One region of the Romboutsia lituseburensis genome, then DNA from elsewhere that is predicted to be linked to it. Evidence: riboswitches for the same ligand, from Rfam matches in the RefSeq annotation. Region 1 holds a riboswitch; each other region holds the start of a gene.

Region 1 (3,263 bases):
ATAAAGCTGCTGGCATAAAAGCTAGACCTGAAGATAAAGAAAACTTTACTTTATTACTTACAGCTATAAGAGATGTAATTGGTGATAATAAATGGTTGAGTGTAGCTTCTGTAGGAGATAATTCTATTTTAAATAGAGGTATTGAAGTTAATAAGATAGCACCAATAATAAATTATTTCAATCTTATGAGCTATGATTTTACAGCAGGTGAGACTGGAGAAATGGGTCAAAGACATCAGTCAAATCTTTACGACTCTGACCTTTCATTGCCTGGATATAGTGTAGATAAATGGGTGAAAAATTTAGAAAATGCAGGAATGCCTAAGTCTAAAATTTTATTAGGACTTCCATTTTACGGTAGATTAGGCGCTAAAATCACACGATCTTTTGATGATTTAAGAGAAAATTATATAAATAAAAATGGTTTTATATATAACTTTGATAATCAAGCTCAAGTTCCTTATTTAACTAAGGATGGATTATTCGCTATGGCTTATGATAATGAACTATCAATATATTTAAAAGGCCAATATGTTTTAAAAAATTGCTTAGGAGGATTGTTTGCATGGACATCGACTTATGATCAGGCCAATATCTTAGCTAAAGCTATGTATGATAGTATAAACAATCCAGTTTTATTTAAGGAAGAATTAGAAAAAATGTTTGGACCATTTTAATATTTAATAAAATAACTAATAGTAGAAGTTATATAACTTCTACTATTAGTTTATTTAAATACCTAAGGCTTTTTTTGCTAGTTTATCAGCTTCTTCATTATATTTATCACCACTATGAGCTTTAACCTTTATAAATTCAACTTTTAAATTCTCTTTTATAGTATCATAGAATTTTTTATAACTTTGAGTTCCTTCTTTATTAGCTTTCCATGCACCACTACACCATTTTTCGATGCCTTCATAATCAAAGTACAGTTTTAATCTTTTTATATCATTATATATACAGTATTCCATAGCTATTTTTGCCGCTTCAATTTCACCAGCAACATTTCTCATTTCAACAAGAGATTTAATATCTCCTTTTTTACTATAAGTCTTTACAACTATATCATCCTTAATTAAAACTACACCAGAGCCATAAGCTCTTAAACAATGCTCATAACTTCCATCTACATAAGCTTCCAAGAATTCACCATCTTCTTGTTTATCATTTAATATAATATTTCCCATATATATATTAGCTTCTTCTAAAGACACAAAACTTTTATACTCAGCTCCTGAAAATCCATTTACTTGCTCTTTACATTCATCCCAAGTATTATATATACCATTTTTTTTACCTTTTCTAACTGCATAGTATTTTTTCTTTGCCAAATTCTCACTTCCTCATATTTTTACATTTTTTATAACCCTTATTTTATCCTAAAAGCATTGATTTTAACAAGTTTTATTTATATTGGAATTATCTAAATTTTTTATATTTTCTTTGTTGTATATTATTTCCTACTTTATTATTTTAAGTTTTCATGATATAATTTTTAAAACAAATAAAATAATCGGATATAACCTAATGGTAGAGGTCGCATTGTTAATTAGTAGTTTTGTGGAGATAAGCACGTAGAAGCAAGATAAAAGGTAACTGTGCCGAAATGTATAAGTAATGCTTTAATCTTATATGTTGGGGTCATGTAAAATATATATGACACTGTCACATGAATATGTGGAGTACTATCTTTAGATTAAGTTTTTATTCAATTTTTTGATTGAATTCTTAAGTCTAGGATAACTTCATCCTAGGCTTTTTTTAATCTCAAAATTTCTCCTTTATGTTATATTCGTCATAAATTATTGGAGGATTTATTATGACATCAAGAAGTAAAAAGCAAGCAACATTATTTGACGCAATTTTATGTGTAGGTTTTTTAGTAACCGTTTTAGTTACATGTTTGGTATTTTTAAAAAAATATGAAATTTCTGCTCATGTTCCATTAGTAGCTGGAGCTATCTTTGCAGCAACTATAGCTGTATTTAAACTAGGATTTACTTGGAAAGAATTAGAAGATGGAATTTTATCAACTATAAATACTACTATGCAAGCTATTTTAATCCTTTTAGTTGTAGGTATGCTAATTGGAACTTGGATACTGGGAGGTGTTGTTCCTGCTATGATATATTGGGGACTTAATATACTATCACCTTCTATATTTTTAGTCGCAACAACATTAATATGTGCTATAGTTTCAATTTCTACTGGTTCTTCATGGACTACAGCAGGAACAATAGGTATAGCCCTTTTAGGTATAGGAAGTGCATTAGGTATACCAAATACTATAATAGCAGGTGCTATTATATCAGGTGCATATTTTGGAGACAAAATGTCACCTTTATCAGATACAACTAATCTAGCTCCAGCTATGGCAGGAACTACATTATTTGAACATATTAATCATATGTTATATACAACAATTCCAGCGCTTTTAATATCACTTATACTTTACGGAATAATCGGTTTTAAATATGCAGGTAGTCAAATTGATACTACTCAAATAGCTCAGATTCAAAATGCTTTAATAAGTAATTATAATACATTATCACCATTATTACTTTTAGTACCAGTTGCAGTTATAGTAATGGTTATATTCAAAGTTCCAGCTATACCTGGCCTTATTGCAGGTGTTTTATTAGGAGCTATAGTTTCTGTAGTTTTCCAAGGTGCATCTATAGCTGATGTATTTGTAGTAGCTAAGGGTGGTTATGTATCATCAACTGGTATGGATTTCGTTGATCAACTTCTTACTCGAGGTGGATTAGATAGTATGCTTGGAACTGTTTCGTTAATGCTTTGTGCTTTAACTGTAGGTGGTATATTAGAGAAAACTGGTATGCTAGAGGCATTAGCTAGAGCTATATTAAAAGTTGCTAGAGGAACTTTCGGATTAATTGCTGCAACAATATTTACTTGTATAGGAACTAACTTAGCAGTTGCTGATCAATATCTAGCAATAGTTATACCAGGAAGTATGTATAAAGATGCATTTATAAAACAAGGGCTTAATCCTAAAAATTTATCTAGAGCATTGGAAGATAGTGCTACAATAACTTCACCACTTATTCCTTGGAATACATGTGGAGCTTATATGTCAGCCACTTTAGGAGTTGGATCATTTGCATTTTTACCATTTGCATTTTTCAATCTAATTTGTCCTTTAATTTCTTTATTCTATGGTGCAACAGGTATAACAATAGCAAAACTTTCTGATGATGAAAAAGAATCTTTACTTGAACAAAAAACAGCTTAAAAAAAAT
Region 2 (3,263 bases), 410 kb from region 1:
GTGATTATATGGGAGAAATGAATACAGCAGCAATTAGTGCAAATGAATTAGTACTAATAATGGCTTCGATTGCAACGATAGGTGTTATAGGTGGATGGTTTGCTCAGAAACTAAAGCTTCCAGATGTAGTAATTTATTTAATATTAGGAGTGGCTTTCGGTCCTACATTTTTAAATTTAGTAAATATAGAAGCATTTCCAACGGTAAACGAAATTATATTAACTTTCGGGTCAGCATTTATACTTTATGAAGGTGGAAGAGAAGTAAAATTAAAAATATTAAATGAAGTAAAAGTAACTGTAGGGCTTCTAGCATCATTAGGTGTTTTTATAACAGCAGGGATTATAGGACTTACAGCACATTATGTATTTAATTTAGGAATAGGTCCGAGTTTTTTACTAGGAGCTACTATAGCATCAACAGATCCAGCGGCACTTATACCTGTATTTAAAACAGTTCCTATAAAAAATAAATTAAAACAGACTGTAATAAGTGAATCTGCATTTAATGATGCATTTGGTGCAATTTTATTTACATCAATACTTACTGGATTAACTATGGCAGAGAAAGTAGGAATATTAGCAACATCACTAGAGCTAGTATTTATGATATTAATAGGATTATTAGTTGGAATAGGCATAGCATTGATAGCTGTCGGAATTTCATCAGACAAAAAATATGGAATATTCCATGGTTATGCACCTATAATATCAATTACGGTAGTTGTTTTTGCTTATGAAATATCAGAAAGATTTGGTGGAAGTGGATATATGGCAGTATTTATTGCAGGTCTTGTATATGGAAACAAAAAAAGATTTGGATTCTGGGTTCCGGATGAAGATTATATATCAGGAGTACATTTTAGAGAAAATATAGCAACAATAGCAAGAATGTCAATATTCATAGTACTTGGAACGCATCTTAATCTAAATTCATTGTTAAAGTTTGGTATGGGGTCAATAATTGTAGTATTAGTTTTAATGTTCATAGCTAGACCTATAGTAGTTTTAATTTGTACTGCATTTGATAAAAAAACTAATTGGAGCAAAAATGAAAAGTTATTTATGATGTGGGTAAGAGAAACTGGTGTTATACCAGCAGCTTTATCTGGAATAATAGTATCAACGAAAGTAGAGGGATATGAAATTATATCATCAGCTGTATTTATGACTATTATAGTAACGTTATTGATACAGGCTAGTACTACTAATATAGTAGCAAAAAAATTAGAAGTTTTGGAAAAATAAAAAATAGTTGCAAAATTAAGAAAAGGGTGTTAAAACTATATTAATTAATTAATTAAATAAAAAAGCCTAGGGTAGAGGTGCTTAGATTAAGAGTACTTAGTAGTAGCTGGCAAGTGTTGATAACTAAGGAAAGGAATCGTAGCCGAAGAGTGTTAATTGGCAAATAAATTCTCTGGCTTTGTACAAAATATGTGCAAGGCTGTCACTTATTAAAAGTGTTGAGCTACAAGGTTTACTTTGAGTTAAATAAAACGTCCAAAGTATTCCTTTGGACGTTTTTGATTATAGTAAATTATTGCTGAAAACCTCAAAATGGCTGTATACTTTATACTAATACAGGAGGGTATTTATGAAATTACATGGAACTATGTCAGTAAAAAATAGAAACTTATATATAGGTGGTGTAAAATGTGAAAAAATAGCAAAAAAATATTCAACACCACTTTATGTATTTGATGAGAAACTTATAAGACAAAATTGTAGAGAGTATGTAAATTACTTTAAAGTTAAAGAAAAAATCTGTAAAAGACATGATATAACACAAAATATTTATTTTAGAATAACTCCGGGCATAGAAGCACATACACATGAATATATAAAAACCGGACAGATTGATTCAAAGTTTGGTTTTGCACTGGCTAATGGATATTTATATGAAGCTTTAGGAAAAATAAGGGATTATAAAAATATAAGTTTGATAGGACTACATGCACATATAGGATATCAAATATTTGAGATTGATTCATATATGGATGCAGTAGATATAATGATGAATTTAGTAAAGAAAATAATAGAAAATTTTAATATAGAAATAAAAGAAATAGATTTAGGCGGCGGTATAGGTGTTTATTATACCAAGTATGATAGCCCCAAAACTATAAAAGAATTTTGTGAGTCTATAATAAATAGACCAGAAAGAGCTTGCCAAAAACTTAAAATAAATAAACCTATATTAATTATAGAGCCAGGTAGATCTATTGTTGCAAATGCAGGAAGTACGTTATATACAATAGTATCTATAAAAGATATAAAGGATATAAGAACATATGTAAGTGTAGATGGTGGTATGACTGATAATAAAATACCTAAGCCAGCAGTTGTATTTATAGAGAACGGAAAAGCAAAATTAATTTGCAAAAGGCAAACATATAAAGATTTGATATCATTAGAACTTTAAACTGCCTAAATAAAAAAGTTTCCTTTTTTATTTATTTTTTACTGAATAATCGCTAAAAAAATACAAAAAATATTAAAAAATAATAAAAAATAAATAAACTAAATTCGATATTTTTACCTAAATAAACCATATTTATGATAAAATTATCTTAAATAATAAGGAGGGATTTGATGAAATTAAAAATAGTCTTATTGGTATCATTATTATCTATAGTAATGGTTGGATGTTCTGGGTTAAAAGAAAATACAACCGTTCATGATGGAAAAGAAGCATTAGAAGCACACGATTATGAAAAAGCAAGAGATTTTTTATCGGATGCCTTAGAAATGGATAGTTCAGATGAACATGCAAGAGCAATGTATATGCAAGCTACTAAAATGGAAAATGTATTAGAGTACGAAAAAGAAGGAAATTATAATAAAGCTATAAAAGAGCTTGAAGCAATAGAAGAAATAAAAAACGGATCGTCAACTATAAAAACTGAGGCAGCTGCTAAGAAAAAAGAGTTGGTTAAAGCCAATGAAAAGTACTTAAAGGCAAGAGAAGAAAGAAAGCAAAATGCCAAAGAAGTATCTAGTAAAGATCAAGATAGAATAGAAGCACAAGCTTCAATAGAAAAAGAAAAGCATTTAGCATACTTAGCACAAAAGAAAAAACAAGAAGAGGTAGAAGCTAAAAAGAAAGTAGAAGAAGAAGCTAATAAACCACAGGAACCAAATCAAGGTACTAATGAATTGGAAAATCCAGGTATAGTAGTTTCTCCACCAGTTGAACAAACAGTTGCTCAATAATTTAATCAAAAATGCCTATATCTTTATATAGGCATTTTAATCAATGAA
Region 3 (3,263 bases), 1.7 Mb from region 1:
CTATCCTCTTCTATATAGTATATATTACTACCGTCAGTACTTACAAACATATAAAGAATATTTTTTTCTAGTATATTCCCTTCTTTTCTAACTGTTTTTATCAAAATTTCTTTTTTATCACTTACTTCTTTTATAAAAGACTCAATATCTTCAAGTTTTTTAATGCTAAAACTATAACTATTTGAATCTATTTCTTCTTTATTATCTATTTCAATTATTCTAGGTATTAAACTAGTAAATCCTAAATATTTAAAGTATTCAACCACACTATTTGGGTCAAAATCTCCATACTTTAAATCCTCTAATTTTACATCTACTGGAACATCTCTTACTATAGTTGCAAGCATTTTACTTTTTAGCGCTAAGTCTTTATTTTCCTCTACTTTCTTTTTTATACTTCCTTTTAAATTTTCTATATTTTCAATTATACCCTCTATACTAGAATACTCCTTTATAAGCTTTATACCTGTCTTTTCTCCTACCCCTGGAATTCCAGGTATATTATCTGATTTATCTCCCATTAAACCTTTTAAATCTATAAATTGTGTTGGTGTCATTTCGTATTTATCGATAACTGCCTCAAAATCATATTCTTCTACTTCTCCAATTCCCTTTTTAGTTATCAAAGTAGTTGTTTTATCAGAAGCTAGTTGTATAGCATCCTTATCTCCGGTTACTATATATACCTTATACCCATTTTCTTCACCTAATTTAGAAACTGTCCCTATAATATCATCAGCTTCATATCCGTCTAACTCTAATCTATTAATTTTAATTTTATCCAAAAGTTCTTTTAATGGTTCAAACTGAACCTTTAATTCATCTGGCATTTTCTTTCTTCCTGCTTTATATTCTTCAAACTCTATATGTCTAAATGTCGGAGATTTTCTATCAAATGCAACACTAATGTGTGTAGGTTTATATGTATCTATTATTTTAAATAGCATTGTTGTAAAACCATATATAGCATTGGTTTTTAGTCCGTCTTTATTACTCATTTCTGGTAATGCATAAAATGCTCTATTTATTATTGAATTTCCATCTATTATAACTAATTTTTTATCCAAATTTATCACTCCTGCTAAGCTTTTTATTTTTATAAGCTAATACGTTATTATTTAATATTACCATAATTTTGAAATTATATTAACATTAAATATGTTGCAAACGTTTAATTATATTGTTATAATATAATTATATTCCATATTTTGCCGGATTGGTGGAATGGCAGACGCGACGGACTCAAAATCCGTTGGTAGCAATACCGTATGGGTTCAAGTCCCATATCCGGCACCAATATTTTTAAGAGTTACAACTAATAGTTGTAACTCTTTTATTGTACCCTAAAATACTAAATCCGTTAATATTAATTGAGAAATAAAATAAAGTATTAAAATTACTGTAATAAATATAGATATATATATAAATAAAAATTTATATTATTGTAGTTGATATTGACTTATTTAAAATTTGATTTATAATAGTATACAACAAGTAGATAACTGAGATAGAGGCGCGAAACTTAAAAGTAATATTATGGAGGTAAGCTCAATGAAGTAGTATGAAAGGAAGTTTTGCCGAAGTAAATAGTTAATAGCTTTAATACTATTTGCTGGGCTTGTATAGAATATATATAAGACTGTCACATTTTTGTGGAGAGCTATTTTCAATGAAAACGTACGGTATATTCATACTTTTTTAGTATGATCTTTTCGTATAAAGTCATGGGCATAGTCTCATGGCTTTTTTATTGTTAGAAAAATTTTTATTATCTTAGTTACTTATTTATAATTGATACCATAAGGAGGAAAATTTAAATGAGTGAACAAAATCATGATTTAAAAAGATGTTTAAAAGCAAGACACTTAAATATGATTGCTTTAGGTGGATCTATAGGAACAGGTATATTTCTTGCTATGGGAGATACTCTTAATCAAGCAGGTCCAGGAGGTGCATTAGTAGCCTATGGCCTTATAGGTATAATGGTGTATTTTTTAATAACTAGTTTAGGTGAAATGGCAACATATATGCCTATATCCGGTTCATTTAGCTCATATGCTACAAAGTTCATAGACCCTGCACTAGGTTTCGCACTTGGATGGAATTACTGGTATAACTGGGCTATAACAATAGCCGCTGAAATGGTTGCAGGATCTTTAATAATGAAATATTGGTTTCCTAATATTCCTGGATTTTATTGGAGTATAATATTTTTATTTATAATTGTGAGTTTAAACTTTTTATCTGCAAAGGCGTATGGTGAGTCTGAATATTGGTTTGCAGGAATAAAAGTAGTTACTGTAATTATATTTTTAATAATAGGATTTTTAATGATTTTGGGTATAATGGGTTCAGACAATATAGGATTTCACAATTACTTTATAGATGACGGACCATTTCACAGCGGAATAAAGTCAATATTTGCTATTTTTTTAGTTGCAGGCTTTTCATTCCAAGGAACAGAACTTATTGGAGTTGCTGCTGGTGAAAGTGAAAATCCGGAAAAAACCATTCCAAAAGCAGTTAAATCTATATTTTGGAGAATATTAATCTTCTACCTAGGAACTATCATCGTTTTAGGTGCTATAATACCTTTTACTCAAGCAGGTGTTTCAGAAAGCCCATTTACTATGGTTTTTGAAAAAGCTGGAATTGCTGGAGCTGCATCTATTATGAATGCTATTATACTTACTTCTGTATTATCTGCTGGAAATTCTGGTATGTATGCCTCTACTAGAATGCTTTATTCAATGGCTACAGAAGGACTTGCTCCTAAGATTTTTGCAAAAACTAACAACAGAGGAGTCCCGGTAAATGCTCTTATTTTAACAACTTTAGTAGCCTCTGCTTGCTTCTTGACTGGGATATTTGCAGAGAGTACAGTTTATGTTTGGTTGGTTGCTGCATCTGGTCTAGCTGGCTTTATAGCTTGGGTCGGTATAGCTATTTGCCACTATAGATTTAGAAAAGCCTATATCCATCAAGGTCATGATTTAAAAGAATTAAAATTTAAAGCTAAATGGTATCCTTTTGGACCAATATTAGCACTTTTAATGTGTATTATAATTATTATAGGTCAAGGATATTCTTGTATAACACCAAGTGGAATTGATTGGAAGAATTTAATAGCTTCTTATATAGGTATCCCTTTATTTTTAGCCCTATATATTGGATATAAAATTAAACATAGAACTAAAGTCATTCCTTTGGATAAAGTAAATTTAGTTTATACCAAAGCTAATAAATAAATATTTAATTTAATA

Evidence for each region. Region 1 has a riboswitch for lysine ahead of nhaC (Na+/H+ antiporter NhaC). Riboswitches for the same ligand answer to the same signal wherever they lie in the genome.
Region 2: linked by a shared signal. The riboswitch ahead of NWE74_RS04975 (diaminopimelate decarboxylase family protein) and the one ahead of nhaC (Na+/H+ antiporter NhaC) in region 1 are both predicted to bind lysine.
Region 3: linked by a shared signal. The riboswitch ahead of NWE74_RS15040 (amino acid permease) and the one ahead of nhaC (Na+/H+ antiporter NhaC) in region 1 are both predicted to bind lysine.

What each region holds. Positions count from the first base shown of each region.
Region 1 covers NZ_JANQBQ010000001.1:1,404,081-1,407,343, forward strand. Annotated here, with positions in the region: gene NWE74_RS19205 (peroxiredoxin) at 1-677, shown strand, start outside; gene NWE74_RS06870 (ribonuclease H family protein) at 732-1,331, opposite strand; lysine riboswitch at 1,524-1,696, shown strand; gene nhaC (Na+/H+ antiporter NhaC) at 1,820-3,256, shown strand.
Region 2 covers NZ_JANQBQ010000001.1:996,204-999,466, reverse strand. Annotated here, with positions in the region: gene NWE74_RS04980 (cation:proton antiporter) at 9-1,247, shown strand; lysine riboswitch at 1,312-1,481, shown strand; gene NWE74_RS04975 (diaminopimelate decarboxylase family protein) at 1,597-2,424, shown strand; gene NWE74_RS04970 (tetratricopeptide repeat protein) at 2,595-3,215, shown strand.
Region 3 covers NZ_JANQBQ010000001.1:3,105,730-3,108,992, reverse strand. Annotated here, with positions in the region: gene polA (DNA polymerase I) at 1-1,067, opposite strand, end outside; tRNA gene NWE74_RS15045 (tRNA-Leu) at 1,211-1,296, shown strand; lysine riboswitch at 1,501-1,671, shown strand; gene NWE74_RS15040 (amino acid permease) at 1,818-3,248, shown strand.